DNA from 2 places in the uncultured Thermomonas sp. genome. Region 2 is predicted to be linked to the other one. Evidence: predicted binding sites of a transcription regulator. Region 2 holds the regulator's gene; the other holds the start of a gene.

Region 1 (10,483 bases), on a different contig from region 2:
TCAACCGGAATCATGCGCAAGTTGCCGCCCAGCCGGGCGCACAATTGGCTGCGTGCGCGCGGCTCACCGGCTTGCGCGGCAGCACGCCCGGCACCACGCCCAGCCAGATAGGTGCGCACTTTGTCCAACGCTTGCGCCAGGCGTTCGGTGCGCACCGGCTTGACCAGATAATCCAGCGCCTGCGCTTCAAACGCGGACAGCGCGTGCGCATCGTAGGCAGTGCAAAACACCACCGCCGGGCGCGGCTGCAGATTGGCCAGCGCGCGCGCAGCCGCCAACCCATCCATGCCGGGCATGGCGATATCCAGTAACACGGCATCCGGGTGCAGGCGTGCGCAGGCATCGATGGCGGCTTGACCGTCGCCGGCCTCACCCACCACATCGATCAGCGGCAGACCGGACAACAGCCCGCACAGGCGCGCGCGCGCCAGCGGCTCATCGTCCACCACCAGCACGCGCATGGGTTGTGTCGTCATGGGCTCACACTCCGGGGCCCACCCCGGGCTTGCCCCGATGGTAGCGGTGTGCAGTGGCCAACGTCACCTCAGCCGGCCGCAAACCGCGCTGTCATCCAGTCGCCCAACTGGGTGATTTCCTCTGCACAGACCGAATGCTGCATCGGGTAGCGCCGCCATTGCATCGCAAACCCTAGCGCCTGCATGGTTTTGGCACTGGCTTCGCCGGCCGCAGGTGGCACCACTGGATCAAACACGCCATGCGCCATAAACAGCGGCTGGGTTGCGGCCTGCACAGCCATGCTGGCTTGCGCCTGCTGGGCAGTCATTGGCAGATAGGTCGACAGCGCAATCAAGCCGGCCAGCGGTTGGCTGCGCGTCAACCCGACTGCCAGCGTGATCGCCCCGCCTTGCGAGAAACCTGCCAGCAACACCCGCTGCGGCGGCACGCCACGTTCACCCTCGCGTGCAATCAGTGCCTCGATTTGCGCGACAGATTCGGCTACACCGGCACTGTCGGCGCGCAGCGCCAGATCATCAAACCCGAAACTGGTGATGTCGTACCACGCCCGCATGCGTGCGCCGCCATTGATCGTGACCGCGCGAACCGGTGCATGCGGGAATACGAAGCGCAGCGCAGGCCAATCCTTGCGCACCAACTCCGGCACGATGGGGGAAAAATCATGCCCGTCGGCACCCAGGCCGTGCAGCCAAATCACGCTCCATTGGGGATGCGCGCCGGTGCTGTGTTCGATGGTTTCAAGCAGCATGTGAAAATGTTCAGCAGTGGCCTGCGCACATTATGCCGATCAATGCGTACGCTCCGCTGCGCGTTGTGGAAACAGCAACACCGCTGCACCCACAAACACCAATAGCGCTGCGGTGGCCGAGGTGCGGCTCAGGGCCAATCCACCGCTGGCCAGCGGCTTATCCAGGAAGTCACCCAGCACCGCGCCCAATGGCCTGGTCAGGATGAAAGCAGCCCAGAACAGCAGCGTGGGCGACACCTTTTTCGACCAATACAGGATCGCCACGAGTGCCAATGCACCGCCAAAGATCGCAATGCCACCGGTATAGCCCAGCCCCTGCGTATCGGCCACCCAATCCCCCAGTGCCGTGCCCAGCGTTTGCGAACACATGATGGTCAACCAGTAAAACCCTTCGGCCTGCGGACTGGCCACACTGGCCACCGACACCGTGCCCAACATGCGCTTCCATGCCCACAACGTGCCCAGCAGCAGCAGCAACAGCACTCCTGAGCCACCGCTATAGCCAATCCCCAGCGAGCGGTCGGCAAAATCGGCGAGTGTGGTGCCCACCGTGGTGCTGGCCAGAATGGCAAACCAATACAGCCATGGGTTGAATTGCTTTGCACGGAGTTGTAACCACACCGCAAATGCGAACAAGACGGTGAAAATGCCGGTGCCAATCAAATACCCATTGGCATGCGTTTGCGTGCCGGCTTCGCCCAGCCACGACATGGTCACCGCATCGCCGCCGGTCTCACCCAGTGTGGTGGCGGCAATCTTGATCAACCAGAACAGCAAGGTGACTGCAGGCACCTTGGCCAGAGGTTGTGACGTCGGTGTATGCATGCGGGTGTACTCGGTATGAAGTGGCGTCAGCATGTGCCGCAACCTGTTGGACTGACTCTGCTGAAACTCAGATGTTCGTTAACCCGATTTACGGCACACTCCAAACCCATGCATCGTTCGCCCATGCCCACCTCTGCCAACCCCGGCCTGCGCGTCTTGCTGATTGAAGATCAGCACGATATCGCCGCCAATATCTGGGATTTTCTGGAGCGGCGCGGCCACGAAATGGATCACTGTGCTGATGGTGTCAGTGGCTTGGCGCGGGCGTTGCGTGGTGACGTTGATGTGATTGTGCTTGATCTGGGCTTGCCCAGACTGGATGGTTTGGCATTGTGCCGGCGCTTGCGGGAGGCCGGGCATGGGGTGCCGGTATTGATGTTGACCGCGCGCGACAGTCTGGAAGACAAGCTGCGGGGTTACGCCGAAGGTGCCGATGATTATTTGGTCAAACCCTTCGCATTGCGCGAGCTGGAAGCGCGGATCCGTGCGCTGCGCCGCCATGCGCACGCACAGACCGCATTGACATTTGGGCCATTGACCTACGATCCACACAGCATGACAGCCAGCCGCGAGGGCCGGCGAATTCCGTTGACGCGACTGCAAGGTGCGGTGCTGGCGTGCCTGTTGCAGGAAGCTCCGCGCATCGTGCCGCATGCACGCCTGCTGGAGCATGGGTGGGGCCAGCATGGCGGTGATGTGGCCGCCCTGCAGACCCAGGTGTACGAGTTGCGGGCACTGGTGGATAAGCCGTTTGCGCACGCCATGATCCAATCCGTACGCGGGGTGGGGTACCGCTTGTTGGGGGCGGTATGAGCGCACGATGGCCGCTACGCCGGCGCTTCACGCTATTGGCATTATTGCTGGGCTTGGTGATGAGCAGCTTGTCCGCATGGATCATGCAGGACATGGCCAACGACTACGAATACGTGGTTTCTGGCGAAATCCTGCGCGGGCAAGCCGAAGACTACGGGCAGCGCCTGGCACGTGGGCAGGCGCTGCAACTTCCCTCCACCCATCGCCTAAGCGGGTATCGCATCCTGGATCCGGCGTTGCCGGCGCGCTATGCCCAGCTGCCCGCTGGCATGCACGAAGATCCTGATGATGAAGATATTCACGTCGGGGTGTTCGACACCGCAGCGGGGCGCCTGGTGTTTGTCATCGACATGGGTGATATCGAACAAATGGAGCGCCACCTGCACCGGCTGGTGATTGCCATGATTGTGCTGGGCACAGCATTGGCGGGCTGGCTGGGCTGGCTGTTCGCTGGAATTGCCCTGCAACCGGTGCGGCATCTGGCAAAAAGCGTGGAAGCCCTGCCGGTACGGCCGCAGCCAACCCAACTGGCTGCGGCTGTCAGCCACGATGCTCTTGGGCAATTGGCTTCTGCCATCGACGCCTATCAGGCACGGCTGGTGGATGCCGACGCGCACGAGCAAGCTTTCCTTGCCGATGCCAGCCACGAACTGCGCACCCCGCTGGCGGTGATTCAAGGTGTCACCGAAGTGTTGCTGGACGATGCCGGCATGCCACCGCAGCAGCACACCCGGTTGGCGCGACTCGAGCGTGGTGTGCAAGACATGGGGCAGTTGCTGGAAGCCATGCTGGCCAGCGCGCGGCGTAAACCGTTGACCATTGAGCCCGTGGATGCACAGGCGCTGCTGCAGGATGCCAGTGCGCGTGCAATGGTCGGCAAGCCTGCCATCCCGGTCGTCATTGACGCCCCTGTGCAACTGCACACCGCACGCCGTGAGGCGCTGTTATTGATCGCCGGCCTGCTGCGATTGCAGCTGCAAGCGCAGGCATGCACCCAGCTACACCTGCGCATGGACACGCAGGCACTGGACATCCACACCACCACCACGGCTGATTCGGCGGCCATGCGGTCACTTGCACGCGCCGATACCGGCACCGGTTCGGCCTTGCTGGATCGGTTGGCTGCGCGCCTGGACTGGCAAGTGCTGATCCTGTCCCCCAGCCAGACGCGTTTGCAGCTGCATCCCGAAATTGCGGGCGCCCGCCGCCAGCCCAACAGCTAACTGCTTGCGTGGAAAGGAAAACTCGCCCATAATGCGCGGCTCACTGCGTCCTGCAGTGTATCCCGGTGTGGGTATTACTCCGGGGCCGCCGTCTCCCGGGCTACGGGCGACAACCACATACCATCGAGGTGCACAGTGTCCAAAGTCTGCCAAGTTACTGGCAAGCGTACGACGACCGGTAACAACGTCTCGCATTCCAATCGCAAGACCCGCCGTCGCTTCCAGCCCAACCTCCACGAGCGTCGCTTCTGGGTCGCTTCGGAAAACCGTTGGATCAAACTCCGTATTTCCAATGCCGCGCTGCGCACCATCGACAAGAACGGTATCGATGCCGTCCTCGCCGACCTGCGCAAGCAGGGCGAGAAGGTCTGAGGAGAACTGAATCATGGCTACCAAGCGCGATAAAATCCGTCTGATCTCGTCGGCCGGCACCGGTCATTTCTACACCACCGACAAGAACAAGAAAAACACCCCGAACAAGATGGAAGTCAGCAAGTACGACCCCGTTGTTCGCAAGCACGTGATGTACAAGGAAGGCAAGATCAAGTGACGCACTGGCGCGAACGTGCCTGGCGCGTTCGCCTCTGCCGGCGCGGCACCCCCGGATGCTCCTGCCGGGGATCAGGCTCTCAACAAAAACCCGCCATCCGGCGGGTTTTTGTTTTGCAGCATCGCCAGCTTTATTGCTGCGGCTTGGCAGCCTCTGCCATTGGCGACGCAGAGCCGGTCTGCTTCACAACTTCCACCTCCACCACCATGTCCAGCACATAGGCGAACTTGGAGCCGTCTTGGCCGGCAGTTTTCAGCGGGAAACGGTTGACGCGCAGTACGCTGCGCACGCCGGGGCGCACCGCAAAGCCTTCAATCGGCGTGCTGAATTCCACAAATGGCCCAGGGGTACCTACTTTCAAACCCTTGCCGTCGTAGTGGATTTCGCGCATCTGTGCGCACAGCACCTTGCTGTCGCTGGCGCAGGGTTTGGCATCGGGGGAGATTTCCAGGAACACGCGCTCGCCCGGGCCGCCGTATTTGGTTTCGGCAGTCTGGTTGCCAGCAAATACCAGCACGTCACCGGCCTTGTTGGTCAGTTCCAGCATCGGGTTGCCGCCATCGGCGATGCGCAGCCCCAGTTCACCGGTCAGGCGCTTGCTGGCGGCTTGGTCAAGGCCGGCCAGCTTGGGCTCCGCGCAGGCTTTCATGGTGGAGGCAAAATCCGTGGCCACGATGGTGGCACCGGAGAGTTTGAAGCTGGTATGGAGCATATTGCAGGCGTTATCTACCGATAGCGTACTGGCGGTGAAGTTCAGCGTCAGTGGTTTGTCGGCGCGCGCAAACAGTGCGTCGATGCGTTGCCCCTTGGCATCAGTGGCTGTGGCCAAGGCCCAGTGCTGCTTGGGCAACACGTTGACGGCTTGGATGGGGCCAACCGCATGGAATGAATACTGGACATTGGGATTCATCGGCTTCAGCGCCGGATTGGCGCTGCCGGCGGGCGTGGCGGGTGTTGTTGCCGGGGTTGCACTATTGCTGGCGTCGGCTTTGGCGGTTGCGCTGGATGCCGGGTGCGAGCTGGGGCAGCCCGCCAGGGCCAATGGAAGTGCAAGCAGGAACAGGCGTTTCATGCGAAGACCTCGATACGATGACGCGATGATGGGAAGACGATGTGGAGCGCATGCCGGTGGGGATGATGTGCTTAGCCACCGGTGGGCAGCCAAACCAGCAGGGCGATACCCAACACCAAACGATAGACCGCAAACGCGGTAAAGCGGTGGCTCTGGATATAGTGCAACAACCACTTCACCGCGACAAAAGCAGTGCTGGCCGAAACCGCGAACGCCACGCCAAGCGCCGCCCAATCTTCGCCGCCCAGCGCGCCCTGCTTGTACATCGACAACAGCTCGTAGCCGGTGGCGGCAAACATGGTGGGGATGCCGACCAGAAACGCGAACTCAGTGGCGGCAGCGCGGCTGGTGGTGCCGGCCAGCAGGGCGACGAAAATGGTAGCGGCGCTGCGCGAGGTGCCGGGGAACACGCCAGCCAGCACTTGCGCGGCCCCGACCAGCAAGGCCACCGCCCACGTGATGGTGGTGCGCTCGCCCACCTGCGCCGCGCGCCGGCCCGCCAGCCATTCGGCGGCCAGCATCCACAACGCCCCCAGGACCAGCGCCCAAGCCACCGGGGTCACCGACTCCGGCAGTTGCCAGCCCAATTTCTTGACCAGCAACCCCAGCACCGCGGTGACACCGAAGGCCGCCATCAACTTGATCGCGTATGCCCGCGACTGTGCCGGGGTGGCGGTGATGCCCAGTGGGTCGAAGGCGGCCGGCGCATCGCGGCCGGCAAATGCCAGCAACATGCCCCATAAGCGTTTCCAGTAAATCAACACCACCGCAAGGATGGCGCCCGCCTGGATCGCAACATTGAACAGATCGCTGCGCGCGCCCAACCAATGCTCGGCAATCAGCAAATGGCCGGTGCTGGAAATGGGCAGAAATTCGGTGATGCCTTCAATGATGCCCAATAGCAGGGCGGCCAGCAGATCGTTCATCGGCAGAGGAGATGGAAGGGTGGCGCAGCATACCGTGGATTGCAATTCACCAAGTTGGTGATACCTGAGAATTGATTGCACCAAGTGAGTGCTTATTTGCAATGTGTCGATTATCGATTCGTTTAAAATCAATAAGTTATTAGCTGGCACGGTCCTTGCTAATATCACTACCGTCAGGCCCTTGCTTACGCCCCTCCATCCTTTGCCGGAGTACCCCATGTCGCTGGAACAACTCGAAAAGCTCATCAAAGACCACAAGATCGAATTTGTGGACCTGCGTTTTGCCGACATGCGCGGCGTGCAGCACCATGTCACCTTCCCCAAATCGATCGTCGATGCCAGCCTGTTCGAGGATGGCAAGATGTTCGATGGCAGCTCGATTGGCGGCTGGCGCGGTATCCAGAACTCCGACATGGTGCTGCTGCCCGACCCGGCCACCGCCTTCATCGATCCGTTCACCGCTGACCCCACCCTGGTGCTGACTTGCGATGTGCTGGATCCGGCCACCATGCAAGCCTATTCGCGCGATCCGCGTGGCGTGGCGCATCGCGCCGAAGCGTATTTGAAGGCCAGCGGCATCGCCGAGCAGGGCTTCTTCGGGCCAGAACCGGAATTCTTCATTTTCGATTCGGTGCGCTTTGCCAATGAAATGGGCCACACCTTCTTCCAGATTGATTCGGAAGAAGCGCATTGGAATTCCAGCCGCGAATACGCCGGCGGCAACAGCGGCTACCGGCCGATGGTGAAGGGTGGCTACTTCCCGGTGGCACCATTGGATTCGCTGCACGATCTGCGTGCGGAAATGTGCAAGACGCTGGAAAAAGTGGGCATCGAAGTGGAAGTGCACCACCACGAGGTGGCCAATGCCGGCCAGTGCGAGATTGGCACCAAGTTCAATTCGCTGGTGAAGAAAGCCGACGACCTGATGACCATGAAATACGTCATCAAGAACGTGGCGCACCGCAATGGCAAGACCGTCACCTTCATGCCCAAGCCGATCGTCGGCGATAACGGCAGTGGCATGCATGTGCATATGTCGCTGGCCAAGGGCGGCGTCAATCTGTTCTCCGGCGATGGCTACGGCGGCCTGTCGCAGACCGCGCTGTGGTACATCGGCGGCATCTTCAAGCATGCGCGTGCGATCAATGCGTTCGCCAACTCCAGCACCAATTCGTACAAGCGCCTGGTGCCTGGCTACGAAGCGCCGGTGATGCTGGCGTATTCGGCCTCCAACCGTTCGGCCAGCTGCCGCATTCCGTATGTGGCCAACCCGAAGGCACGCCGCATCGAAATGCGCTTCCCCGACCCGATGAACAGCGGCTATTTGACCTTTGCCGCGCTGCTGATGGCGGGTCTGGACGGCATCAAACATCAGATCGATCCGGGCGCGCCGTCCGACAAGGATCTGTACGACCTGCCGCCGGAAGAAGAGAAGAACTACCCCACCGTCTGCCACTCGCTGGATCAGGCGCTGGACGCGCTCGACAAAGATCGCGAATTCCTGAAAGCGGGCGGGGTGTTCACCGATGATTTCATCGACGCCTACATCGGCTTGAAGATGAAGGAAGTGACCGCGTTCCGTGGTGCCACGCACCCGTTGGAATACCAGATGTACTACACGCTCTGATTGCCCGCGCAAGGGTGAGCGAAGCAGGCTGATCCTCGCTTCGCTCCCTCCCCGGCGAGGATTGGAGCGGCCGGAAGCGTGCACTGACGGGTGCACGCCTTCCGCGCCGTTGTCTGCATGGGCAGGGGGCGAGGCGGGCTGCGCGCAGCGGGTCTGCGCGGCAACAACAGGAGGCACATGCGATCGAACGATCGCCGCAGGCAGAACCCACACGATTCTGCATTGCACGAGTACGCAACACTGACCGGGGAGGGCTACCGCTTATGAGGAGCCTGCGTCATGCCGTCTCACGACCTTGCAACACCGTTTCATCGCGTGGCCTCCTTGCAGTGCACACGCAGCCGCACGCACGCGTGCACCTTGTTGGCCTTGTGCACCTTGTCTGCCATCGGCCATGCGCAAGCAGGCAACAGTGGCAACCTGTCGCTGACTAGCGACTATGTCTTTCGCGGCATCTCGCAAAACAATCAACACCCCGCCTTGCAAGCGGGTTTCGAACATGCCGCAGACAATGGCCTGTATGCGGGGGCATGGGGCAGCAACATCAGTTGGCTGGCAGATACCTCCAGCAGCGCCGCACCCATCTCCAGCAGTCTTGAGCTGGATGCCTATGCCGGCTGGCGCGGCACGCCAAGCCCCGCCGTGAGCGTGGATGTGGGCGTGCAGTACTACGCCTATCCCGGCCACTTCCCGTCCGGCTTCAATCGCGCCGATACGCTGGAGTTGTATGCCGGCGTGACGCTTGCCGCCAGCAAGCGTGTCAGCTTGGGCGCGAAGTATTCGCTGGCCACGACCGATCTGTTTGGCTATGCCGACTCCAATGGCAGCGGCTATCTCGACCTCAGCGCCACCTTCGCCGTTGACGACCACTGGAGCCTTGCCGCGCATGCCGGCAAACAGTGGATTTCACACAACGCCGCCTTCGCCTATCGCGATTGGAAGCTGGGCCTGACCCGCAATTTTGCCAACGGCGTGACGCTGGGGCTGGCCTATACCGGCAGTACGGCCAATAGCGCGCTGTACATCAATCCCGATGGCCACACGCTGGCCAGGGACACCGTGGCATTGACTCTCGGCAAGACTTTTTGAAGGAGCCACAGACCGATGAAACTGATCACTGCGATCATTCGCCCATTCAAGCTTGACGATGTGCGCGAGGCACTGACCGATGCGGGGGTGTCTGGCATCACCGTCACTGAGGTCAAGGGATTTGGCCGCCAAAAAGGCCATACCGAGTTGTACCGCGGTGCCGAGTATCAAGTCGATTTTTTGCCCAAGCTGAAAATCGAATGCGCGGTAGATAACGCGGCCTTCGATGCCGCGCTGGAAGCCATCATGAGTGCTGCCGCCACCGGCAAGGTTGGCGACGGCAAGGTGTTCGTGATCGGCCTCGAGCAAGCCATCCGTATTCGCACCGGGGAGATTGGCACCGATGCGCTCTGACCTACGCGAGGACTCCATGCACACTTTCATTGCACACGCTTCCATTACGCATGTGTCACCCCGCCCACCGCAGTGGGCGTGGTTGTGGCTGCTCTGCATCTGCGGCAGCGTGTCCGCACAATCGGCGGCCCCTGTGCCCAGCCTCAGCAAACCCGATACGGTGTGGGTATTGGTGAGTGCGTGTCTGGTGATCTTCATGACCTTGCCCGGACTGGCCTTGTTTTATGGTGGCCTGGTGCGCAGCAAAAATGTGCTTTCAATCCTGATGCAAACGTTGGCGGTGTTTGCGGTAGTCGCCATTTTGTGGGCGCTGTATGGCTACAGCCTGGCGTTTACCGAAGGCAATGCGTTCATCGGCGGGCTGGACCGGGTACTCGCACACGGGCTGGATGCCAATGCATTGGCTGCCACCTTCAGCAAAGGCGTGTATATCCCGGAACTGGCGTTCTTTGTGTTTCAAGGCGCATTTGCCTGCATCGCGTGTGCGCTGGTAGTGGGCGCGTTTGCCGAGCGCGTGAAGTTTTCCGGCGTGCTGCTGTTCACCGTGCTGTGGTTCACCTTTGCCTATCTGCCAATGGCGCACATGGTCTGGTTTTTCCCGGGCCCGGATGCGTTCACATCCAACGCGATGGCGGCGACGGCGACGGCGAAGGCGGGGTATCTGTGGGCGAGGGGCGCGTTGGATTTTGCCGGCGGCACGGTAGTGCATATCAATGCCGCAGTGGCCGGTTTGGTGGGCGCATTCATGGTCGGCAAGCGCATTGGCTATGGGCGTGAAG
Region 2 (10,483 bases):
AGCAAGCGCAAATTGATGCAGCTGGTCACCGACAAGCTGGTCGATGGTTGGGACGACCCGCGCATGCCCACCTTGCAAGGCATTCGTCGGCGTGGCTATACCGCCTCGGCCTTGAAATTGATGGTCGATCGCGTGGGCATCAGCAAGCAGAATTCGTTGCTGGATATTTCCATTCTGGAAGGCGCGCTGCGTGATGATCTGGATGCACACGCACCACGCCGGATGGCGGTGATCGATCCGCTGAAAGTGGTGCTCACCAATCTGGATGCCAGCTTTGAGGAATTCCTGCGGTTTGCCAACCATCCCAAGGATGAAGCGCAGGGCGAGCGCGAAATTCCGTTTGGCCGCGAGCTGTGGATCGAGCGCGAGGATTTCGAGGAAGTGCCGCCCAAAGGCTTCAAGCGCCTCACACTGGGCGGCGACGTGCGTCTGCGCGGGGCCGGCATCATGCGTTGCGATGAAGTGATCAAAGATGCCGATGGCCGCATTACCGAGCTGCACTGCTCGCTCGATTTGGACTCGCGCCCCGGCATGGATGGCGCCAACCGCAAAGTGAAAGGCACCATCCATTGGGTCAGCGCCAAACATGCCATCGCCACTGAAGTGCGCCTGTACGACCGCCTGTTCACCGTCCCCAATCCGGATATCGACAACGGCGGCAAGACCTATGTGGATTATTTGAATCCCGAGTCGCGCAGGGTGGTGACCGGCTACATCGAACCGGCGGCGGCGCAGGCGGCAGCGGAGCAAGGCTTCCAGTTCGAACGCCTGGGCTATTTCGTGGCCGACCGCTACGACCACCGCAGCGATGCACCCGTGTTCAACCGCAGTGTGACATTGCGGGATACCTGGGCACAAAAGGCGTAATGGCGATGCCAATGCCGCTGCCCGTGCAACTGCACATCACCCTGCCGATCTGGGTGATGGAGCTGGACATTGCCGGCCGCGATTTTTCCACCGATGCGGCCAAGGTCGCGTTCGCCATCGAGCTGTCCAAACACAATATCGAGCGCCAAAGCGGCGGCCCGTTCGGGGCCGCGGTGTTCAGTGCGCAGCACCAGTTGATCGCGGTCGGCGTCAACCGGGTGGTGCGTCAAAGCTGTTCGCTGGCGCACGCTGAAACCATGGCCTACATGCTGGCTCAGCAACGCCTGCAGCAATTCCGACTGAACGAACTCGGCAGCCCGGTCACCCTGGCAACCTCTGCGCAGCCCTGCTGCCAGTGTTACGGCGCCACCATGTGGGCCGGCATCGACCGCCTGCTGATCGGTGCCCGCGCCGAAGACGTGATGGCGTTGACGCCGTTCGACGAAGGCCCGCTGCCCGCCGACTGGGTGGGCGAACTCAACAAGCGCGGCATTGACGTGGTGCGCGACCTCGAACGCGACGCCGCCTGCGCCGTATTGAAGATGTATGGCGAATTGGGCGGGCCGAATTATTAACGGCCTGCTGTGCTACTGCCGCCAAGGCTTCGAACCCGAGCTTGCCGGCGAGCTGAGTGAACGCGCCGCCCGCATCGGCATCGCCGGGTATGCACGTACCGAGCGCGACAGCGGGGTGGTGGTGTTTTTCAGCGAAGACGCCATCGCGCTGGATCATGCCTTGCCGTTTTCGCAATTGATTTTTGCGCGGCAAAAATTGCGCCTGCTGGCCGAGTTGCGCGGTTTGAATCCTGCCGATCGCATCGCGCCAATGCTGGAGGCGCTGGCGGGCTACGTATCCGAAACGCTGCGCTTTGGCGAACTGGTGATGGAACACCCCGACAGCGATGCCGGCAAACCGTTGGCAGGTCTGGCGCGCAGCCTGGGCAATGCGCTGCGCCCCGCCTTGCGCAAGGCCGGGGTGCTGACCGCCAAGGACAACCCCAGCCTGCCGCGCCTGCACGTGTGCCTGCTGGCCGGCGATCACGCGCTGCTGGCGCGCAGCGTGGCGGCCGACAGCGCGCCGTGGCCGCTGGGTATCCCGCGTCTGCGCATGCATGCCGATGCCCCCTCGCGTTCGGCGCTCAAGCTGGAAGAGGCACTGCTGGTGCTGCTGACCGATGAGGAGCGCAAAAAAATTCTGCGTGAAGGCATGCGCGCCGCCGACTTGGGCGCCGCCCCCGGCGGTTGGACGTGGGTATTGACCCGCCACGGCCTGCGCGTGCAATCGGTGGATAACGGCCCGCTGCGCCAGCATGTGCTGGACAGCGGCTTGGTGGAACACCTGCGTGCCGATGGGTTTGCTTGGCAGCCACAACACCCACTGGACTGGATGGTGTGCGACATGGTGGAACAACCACGCCGGGTGGCCGAACGCATGGCCACCTGGTTGCGCGAAGGCTGGTGCCGGCACGCCATCTTCAATCTGAAATTGCCGATGAAAAAACGTTGGCAAGAAACCCAACTGTGCCTGGATCTATTTGCGCAGCAAGCCCAGAAGCCGCTGACGGTTCGCGCCAAGCAGCTGTATCACGACCGTGAAGAAATCACGGTATTGGCGATGCAAGCCGGGCGCAGCTAACTGCGCGGAATCGCGAACCATCGATTATCGGAAACCTGCGCTCTTAAATTTCGGCCTGCTTCAATCCACCCGCCGAATCCTTGCCCCCAAGCCGGACAGCTTGGCCTCGATGTTCTCGTAACCGCGATCGAGGTGATAGATACGGTCGATGGTGGTTTCGCCATCGGCCACCAGCCCGGCCAGAATCAGCGATGCCGAGGCGCGCAAATCGGTGGCCATCACCGGTGCGCCGCTGAGCGATGCCACACCGCGTACCACCGCCGTGTGGCCATCCACACGAATGTCCGCACCCAGGCGCAGCAACTCATTGACGTGCATGAAGCGGTTTTCGAAGATGGTTTCGTTGATCACGCCGACCCCGTCGGCCATGCAATTGAGCGCCATGAACTGCGCCTGCATGTCGGTGGGAAACGCCGGGTGCGGCGCGGTGGTGAGGTTGACCGCACGCGGGCGTTTGCCGTGCATGTCGAGGTGGATGCGGTCGCCTTCGCTATGAATGCCGGCACCGGCTTCGCGCAGTTTGTCCAGTACCGCATCCATGGTGTCGGGGCGGGCGTGGGTCAGTGTCACGCTACCCCCTGTCATCACCGCAGCCACCAGAAAGGTGCCCGCTTCAATCCGGTCGGCCACCACCGCATGTTCGCAGCCGTGCAGGGCATCCACGCCTTCAATCACGATGCGCGGGCTGCCCGCACCAGTGATTTTCGCGCCCATCGCGTTCAGGCATTCAGCCAGATCCACGATTTCCGGCTCCATCGCCGCGTTTTCCAACACGGTAGTGCCTTCGGCTAGGGTCGCCGCCATCATCACGTTTTCGGTGGCCCCCACGCTGACCAGTTCAAACACATGGCGTGCGCCCTGCAAGCGGCCATGGCTGCGTGCTTTGATGAAACCATGCTCCACCACGATCTCGGCCCCCAGCGCCTGCAAGCCCTTGATATGCAAATCCACCGGCCGTGAACCAATCGCGCAGCCGCCGGGCAGCGACACTTCGGCATCGCCAAACTTGGCCAGCAACGGTCCCAATACCAGCACCGATGCGCGCATGGTTTTGACCAACTCATACGGGGCCACGTGGCTGTTCACGCTGCGCGGATCCACCGTCATGACATCACCCGCGTGGACAACGGCGGCACCCAGCCCAGCCAACAACCTGGCGGTGGTCAGCACATCGTGCAGGCGCGGCACATTGGTGATGCGCACGGGGGCATCGGCCAACAAAGTGGCGCACAAAATCGGCAGTACCGCGTTTTTCGCACCCGAAATACGGACTTCACCGGACAGCCGGGCACCGCCCTCCACCAGAATCTTCTGCATCAGGCGGCCGCCTCTTGCGGGGTGAGGGTTTTGAGTTGCAAGGCGTGAATCTCGCGGCCCATATACTCGCCCAAAGTCGCGTTGACCATCCGGTGGCGGGCCAACGGCAACTTGCCGGCAAACGCCGCGCAGACCACTACGGCCTCGAAATGCACTCCGTCTTCACCACTGACGTTGGCGTGGGCGCCGGGCAGGCCGGTTTCTATCATCTGGCGAATCTGGTCGGCGTTCATGGGCTGGCAGGGGGACTGAAGTAAACTGAACGGACAAGTTTAGCGGAAACCCACGTGCCCCCCGCCCATCCTGCCCGTTTTGACCATTTTGATTTCGCCGCCAGCGGTCGCCGCGTGTTCGCCATTGAGGGCGATGCGCTGACTGTCGTGGCTGCACGCCTGGATGGTGCCTTCAGTGCCGCGTGCCGGGCCATCCTGGCCTGTCGCGGGCGCGTGGTCTGCACCGGGATGGGCAAATCCGGGCATGTGGCGCGCAAGATCGCCGCCACCTTGGCCTCGACTGGCACCCCCGCGTTTTACATGCATCCGGGCGAGGCTGCGCACGGCGACTTGGGCATGGTGACCGACGCCGATGTAGTGCTGGCGCTGTCATATTCGGGTGAAAGTGACGAGGTCTTGCTGTTGCTGCCGGCACTCAAGCGCCAAGGTAATGTGGTGCTGGCGATGACCGGGCGCGAACAATCAACCCTCGCGCGTGAAGCCGATGTTCATCTCGACGTGGCAGTGCCGGTGGAAGCCTGCCCGCTGCAACTGGCCCCCACTTCCAGCACCACCGCCGCACTGGCGATGGGCGATGCGTTGGCGGTCGCCTTGCTGGAGGCTCGCGGCTTCACCGCCGACGACTTCGCTCGTTCGCACCCGGCGGGAGCCTTGGGCCGCCGCTTGTTGTTGCATATCACTGATGTCATGCATGTAGGCAATGACGTGCCGAAAGTCGGTCCGGACGCCAGCATCAGCGCGGCGCTGGTGGAAATGAGCCGCAAGCGCTTGGGCATGACCGCAGTGGTGGATGCCGAGGATCACTTGCTGGGCCTGTACACCGATGGCGACCTGCGCCGCAGCCTGGACGATGCTGGCGTGGACCTGCGTCACACCCGCATTGATGCAGTGATGACCCGCGCACCCCGCACCATTGATGCCGATGCTCTGGCCGCGGAAGCCGCGCAATTGATGGAAACCCACAAAATCAACGCCCTCCTCGTCACCAATGGGCAAGGCCAGGTGGTGGGCGCGCTCAACATCCATGACCTGCTCCGGGCGCGGGTGGTGTGATGGCACAACCTCCTCACTATCCCGCCGATGTGCTGGCACGCGCTGCCAACATCCGCCTGATCGGGTTTGATGTGGATGGCACCCTGACCGATGGCGGTCTGCTGTTTGGCAGTGATGGCCACGAACAAAAATGCTTCCACGTGCAGGACGGGCTGGGGCTGGTGCTGCTGCGCCATGCCGGCATTGCCACCGCACTGGTCAGTGCGCGCAACAGCGCGGTCACAGCTGCGCGGGGGCGTGAATTGAAGATCCCGCATCTGCACATTGGCGAAACCCGCAAACTGGACTGCATACGCAAGCTCGCTGCGGAGTCAGGGCTAAGCATGGATGCGGTGGCATTCATGGGCGACGACCTGCCGGATCTGGCTACCTTGCGCGCCGTCGGGTTGGCCATCGTGCCTGCCGATGCGCATGCCTGGGTCATGCCCGCCGCCCATTGGGTCACCCCACGCACGGCCGGTCACGGGGCCGCACGTGATGCTTGCGACTTGTTGTTGCATGCACAAGATCGGGTGCAGGCCATTCTGCAGCACGGGGAGCACCCATGAACTGGCGCACCGGGATGATTCTGTGCTTGTTGCTGGCGGCAGGGATCACGGGCTGGTCGGTGTGGCGGCAATACCACCCCGACCAGGATGTGGTGCTCACAAGCCGCCCCGATTATGTGCTGCACGATTACGAAATCGTATCGCTGGACAAACTCGGCAAGGAATCGTTCACCCTGCGCGGGCCGCAATTGCAACGCGACCCGGCCGATAAAACCATGACATTGAACACGCCACACTTCGAAGTTCCGGATCGGACGGGGCATTACTGGAATGTGGATGCCAAGCGCGGCTTTGTTCCTGCCGGTGGCGGCCAGCTGCAATTGACCGGCGAGGTGATTGCCATCAGTCCGCCACAATCACCACCCGCCACCCGCATCGAAACCGAATCACTGACCCTCCTGCTGGGCGAACACCACGCCCAAACCAGCGATGCCGTGACCATTACCCAACCCGGTCTTACAATGCGTGGCATTGGCATGCGCGCGGATTTGGATCGCCAGCACGTCTCCCTTCTTTCACAGGTTAAGGCCCGCTATGTCCCGCAACATTGATCTGTGCGCCTCTTTGCTGGTTCTGCTCGCCGTGGGTGGTACCGCCAGTGCCCGCAGCACCGACCGCAACCAGCCGATGGATATCAATTCCAATAGCAGCGATTGCAGCAGCCTGGGCGCCAACGCCAGCTGCACCCTGATCGGTAATGTCACCATTGACCAAGGCAGCTTGCATGTGAAATCGGCCAAGGCCGTGATCCAACAAGCCAACGGCAACCCCAGCCGCGCCCTGCTCAGTGGCGGGGTGACCTTGCAACAGGAGATGGACGATGGTGATCGCATCGACGCCGCCGCTGCCAATGTCGATTACGACATGAAAAATGAAACCATGGTGTTTACCGGCAACGTGGTGATCAAGCAATCGCGCGGCAGCATCAATGGCGAACGGGTGGTGTACAACCTCAAGTCCGGCCAGCTGCAAAGCGGTGGCGAAGGTGGTGGGCGGGTCAAGATGCGGATTCTGCCCAAGGATACCGCTGCTCCAGCTGCACCCAGCAGCGCTAAGGGCACGCCCTGATGCTGGTCGCCGAAGGCCTGCGCAAACGCTATCGCTCACGCGAAGTCGTGCGCGATTTCGGTCTGCAGCTAAACGCGGGGGAAGTGGTCGGTTTACTGGGCCCCAACGGTGCCGGCAAGACCACATGTTTTTACATGATCGTGGGTTTGGTGGCCGCCGATGCCGGGCGCATCCTGCTGGATGACACCGACATCACCGACCTGCCGATGTATGCCCGCGCGCGCCTCGGGCTTGGCTATCTGCCGCAGGAGCCGTCGGTCTTTCGCAAATTGAGCGTGGCCGACAATATCCGTCTGGTGCTGGAGTTGCGTCCGGATCTGGATGACGATGGCCGCGAACACGAGCTCAATTCACTGCTCGATGAATTGCAGATTGGTCACGTCACCGAGCAGCCAGGTGCCAGTTTGTCGGGCGGCGAGCGGCGGCGCGTGGAAATTGCCCGCGCCTTGGCTGGCAAGCCGCGCATGATCTTGCTGGACGAACCATTCGCCGGTGTGGACCCCATTTCGGTCAACGAAATCCAACGCATCGTGCGCCACCTCAAACAACGCGGCATCGGCGTTTTGATCACCGACCACAACGTGCGCGAAACCCTGGGTATTTGCGATCGTGCCTACATTCTTGCCGAGGGCGGTGTACTGGCCCAGGGCGCGCCTGCCCAGCTGCTGGAAAACCAAGACGTACGCCGCGTCTATCTGGGTGAAGACTTCCGTTTGTAACTTTTGGTGACGCGCCCATCGCGGAGAGAATCGAAGCGTCAGAGACAGCCAATTTTCGCGCGACTGGCGCTATGCTGCAGATGATGAAGCCGCATTTATCCGCCACCACGCAACAGCAACTGGTACTGACGCCGCAACTGCGTCAAGCCATTCATTTGCTGCAGTTGTCCACCGCGGAGCTGGAAGCCGAAGTAGCCGAGGCGGTGGCCAGCAACCCGTTGCTGGACTGGGTGGAAGATGCCGACCACGGCAATGTCGCTGGTGATGCGGAGTTTTCCGCTACCGCACCTGCGGCAGACAGTGAGCCACAAGAGCCCCAACAGACTCCTGAGGACAGCTGGGAGTCGACACCGGATACATGGACTGAACATGCAGGTAGCCTCAGCGCACGCAACGACGACTTCGAGCATTCGGAGGATGCAGACAGCCTGCACGACCACCTGCTGTGGCAATTGCATCTGGGGCACTTCAGCCCACGCGACACGCGAATCGGCATCGCCCTGATCGATGCCATTGATGATGATGGCTACCTGCGCGAAGACCTTGGCGACTTGCTGAGCAGCCTGCGCCCGGAGATCGACACCCGGGTGGAGGATGCATTGCCGGTGTTACACCGCATCCAGCAATTTGACCCGGTGGGGGTGGGGGCACGCGATCTGGGTGAATGCCTGAGCCTGCAATTGCGTGCGCTGCCCGCCGATACCGTCGGGCGCACGGTGGCTCTGCAGCTGGCGGCAGACAGTCTGCAACGCCTGCCCAAATTAGGGATCGCAGGCATCTGCCAAGAGGTCGGCTGCAGCCAGGAACAAGCCCAGGCCGCGGTAGACCTGCTGCGGTCACTGAACCCACGGCCCGGCGCACAATACGGCGCGCTGCCCAACGGCAGTTATGTGATCCCCGATTGCGTGATTTGGCGGCAGCAAGGGCTTTGGCACGTGGCGCTGGGTGCCGGAGCCATGCCCAAGGTGGCCATCCAGCGCGATTACCAGCAAATGATTCGGCATGCCGGCAGTGCCGATGCCGACTATTTGCGCGGGCATCTGCAAGAAGCGCGGTGGCTGCTCAAAGGCTTGGAATCGCGCGCCGACACCCTGCAGCGCGTAGTGCGTTGTCTGGTTGCCGAGCAAGCCGGGTTTTTGGAATTTGGCCCGCAGGCACTCCGCCCACTGACCTTGCGCAACGTGGCCGACACCTTGGGCTTGCACGAATCCACGATCTCGCGGGCAGTGGCGCGCAAATATGTACGCACCCCTCGCGGCACCTTGGCCTTGCGGGATTTTTTCGCCTCTGGCATTGATACCGACGCCGGTGGCAGCACCTCCAGTACCGCCATCCAGGACCGCATTCGGCAACTGGTGGCCGCTGAAAATCCACGCAAGCCCTTGTCGGATGCACGACTTGCCGATACGTTGAAGGCCGAGGGTGTGCCGGTGGCTAGGCGCACCATCGCGAAGTACCGCGAAGCATTGCAAATTCCAGCTTCGCATGAGCGCGTGCGGATCGGCTGACACCGTTCCGTGCACCCGTTGCGGGCACCCGTCCGCAGCATCAGCAGAAGGAGGTCAAGATGCAGATCGAAACCTATGGCCAGCAAATGGATGTCACGCCTGCCCTGCGCAGCCACGTGGAAACCCGGTTTGAACGCCTTGCGCGGCATTTCGAAGGCGACTGCGAAATCCGTGTGCAGTTGGCGCTGGAGAAGCCGTTGCACAAGGCGATTGCAACGATCAATGTGGCCGGCCGCACCTTGCATGGCGATGCGGTGGGCCCGGACATGTACGCCGCGATTGACATCCTGGTGGACAAGCTGGACCGGCAACTGATCAAGCACAAGGAAAAACAGCTGGAACAACGCAAGGGTGATGGTCTGGCCAAGAGTGGCGTATTCGAGTGAACACTGGGCTCCGTAAGCACCGGGTGGCTGCGTGAGCACCACGCGGATTACCGCCAGTGAACTGTTCGCCAGCCAGCAGGAGCGCTTGGCGCTGCGCTGGCTGGCCGGACAGGAACGCGGCGACCAACGGATACTGGAAGCCGTCAACACCGTCGCCCGTCGGCCCTCGCTGGCGGGTTACTTGAATGCCATTTATCCGAACAAGGTGCAGATTCTTGGCACCGAAGAATTGGAATGGCTGGACGGGTTGGATGCGCGTCAGCGTTGGGAGACCATTCACAAGATCATCGACTTTCGCCCGCTGGCGCTCGTCATCAGCAAAAACCAAAGCTGCCCGGAAGACCTGCGCAGTGCCGCCGAAGAATCCGACACGCCTCTGTGGCTATCGCCCCGGCGCGGGCATGAACTGCTCAACCACCTGCAATATGTATTGGCACGCACCTTGGCCCCGCGCGTCACCTTGCACGGGGTGTTCATGGAGATCTATTCCATCGGCGTATTGATCACCGGGGAGTCGGGTTCAGGCAAAAGCGAGTTGGCGCTGGAGTTGGTCACCCGTGGCCATCGTTTGGTGGCCGACGATGCCCCCGAGTTCACCCAAATCGCACCCGATGTGCTGGATGGCACCTGCCCTGAATTACTGCAGGATATGCTGGAATTGCGCGGCCTTGGGGTGCTCAATATCCGGCAAATGTTTGGTGATACGGCGGTCAAGCGCAATAAATACCTGCGCATGATCGTGCATCTGAGCAAGCCATCCCCTACCCCAGGCAGCAGCGGTATGGAGCGACTCACCGGCGATCTTGGCAGCCGCCGCGTACTGGATTTGGACGTGCCCATGATCACCATCCCGGTGATGGCCGGCCGCAACCTGGCGGTGTTGACCGAGGCTGCCACCCGCATGCATATCCTGCGCAGTAAAGGCATCGACCCGGCCGCCGCATTCATGGCCCGTCACAGTCATTTTCTGGAACGCGCCGCGTCATGAGCGTCACCTTGCCCAGCCTGCTGATCGTCAGTGGCATGTCCGGCTCGGGCAAATCCGGCGCCCTGCATACACTGGAAGATCTGGGCTATTACTGCGTGGATAATCTGCCGGCAGAATTGCTGCCGGACTTCGTTCGCCGCATGTTGGCCAATGATTCGGCG

What was found. Region 2 encodes sigma-54, which starts transcription at its own class of promoters, with help from an activator protein. Its sites were predicted from a motif close to TGGCACGNGCNTTGC; they were not measured.
Region 1: the regulator sigma-54 is predicted to act here: its motif matches at 6,779-6,793, upstream of glnA (type I glutamate--ammonia ligase).

What each region holds. Positions count from the first base shown of each region.
Region 1 covers NZ_CALMPC010000033.1:17,737-28,219, reverse strand. The annotation lists gene QWB57_RS03095 (LytTR family DNA-binding domain-containing protein) at 1-476, opposite strand, end outside; gene QWB57_RS03090 (alpha/beta hydrolase) at 545-1,225, opposite strand; gene QWB57_RS03085 (hypothetical protein) at 1,265-2,083, opposite strand; gene QWB57_RS03080 (response regulator transcription factor) at 2,174-2,863, shown strand; gene QWB57_RS03075 (HAMP domain-containing sensor histidine kinase) at 2,860-4,086, shown strand; gene rpmB (50S ribosomal protein L28) at 4,222-4,458, shown strand; gene rpmG (50S ribosomal protein L33) at 4,472-4,636, shown strand; gene QWB57_RS03060 (DUF4377 domain-containing protein) at 4,767-5,708, opposite strand; gene QWB57_RS03055 (undecaprenyl-diphosphate phosphatase) at 5,780-6,634, opposite strand; gene glnA (type I glutamate--ammonia ligase) at 6,852-8,261, shown strand; gene QWB57_RS03045 (TorF family putative porin) at 8,541-9,350, shown strand; gene QWB57_RS03040 (P-II family nitrogen regulator) at 9,366-9,704, shown strand; gene QWB57_RS03035 (ammonium transporter) at 9,721-10,483, shown strand, end outside.
Region 2 covers NZ_CALMPC010000087.1:13,706-24,188, reverse strand. The annotation lists gene QWB57_RS08125 (glutamine--tRNA ligase/YqeY domain fusion protein) at 1-867, shown strand, start outside; gene QWB57_RS08120 (nucleoside deaminase) at 879-1,442, shown strand; gene rlmM (23S rRNA (cytidine(2498)-2'-O)-methyltransferase RlmM) at 1,438-2,502, shown strand; gene murA (UDP-N-acetylglucosamine 1-carboxyvinyltransferase) at 2,563-3,819, opposite strand; gene QWB57_RS08105 (BolA/IbaG family iron-sulfur metabolism protein) at 3,819-4,052, opposite strand; gene QWB57_RS08100 (KpsF/GutQ family sugar-phosphate isomerase) at 4,107-5,105, shown strand; gene QWB57_RS08095 (HAD hydrolase family protein) at 5,105-5,653, shown strand; gene lptC (LPS export ABC transporter periplasmic protein LptC) at 5,650-6,204, shown strand; gene lptA (lipopolysaccharide transport periplasmic protein LptA) at 6,218-6,721, shown strand; gene lptB (LPS export ABC transporter ATP-binding protein) at 6,721-7,440, shown strand; gene QWB57_RS08075 (RNA polymerase factor sigma-54) at 7,524-8,948, shown strand; gene raiA (ribosome-associated translation inhibitor RaiA) at 9,008-9,334, shown strand; gene hprK (HPr(Ser) kinase/phosphatase) at 9,366-10,322, shown strand; gene rapZ (RNase adapter RapZ) at 10,319-10,483, shown strand, end outside.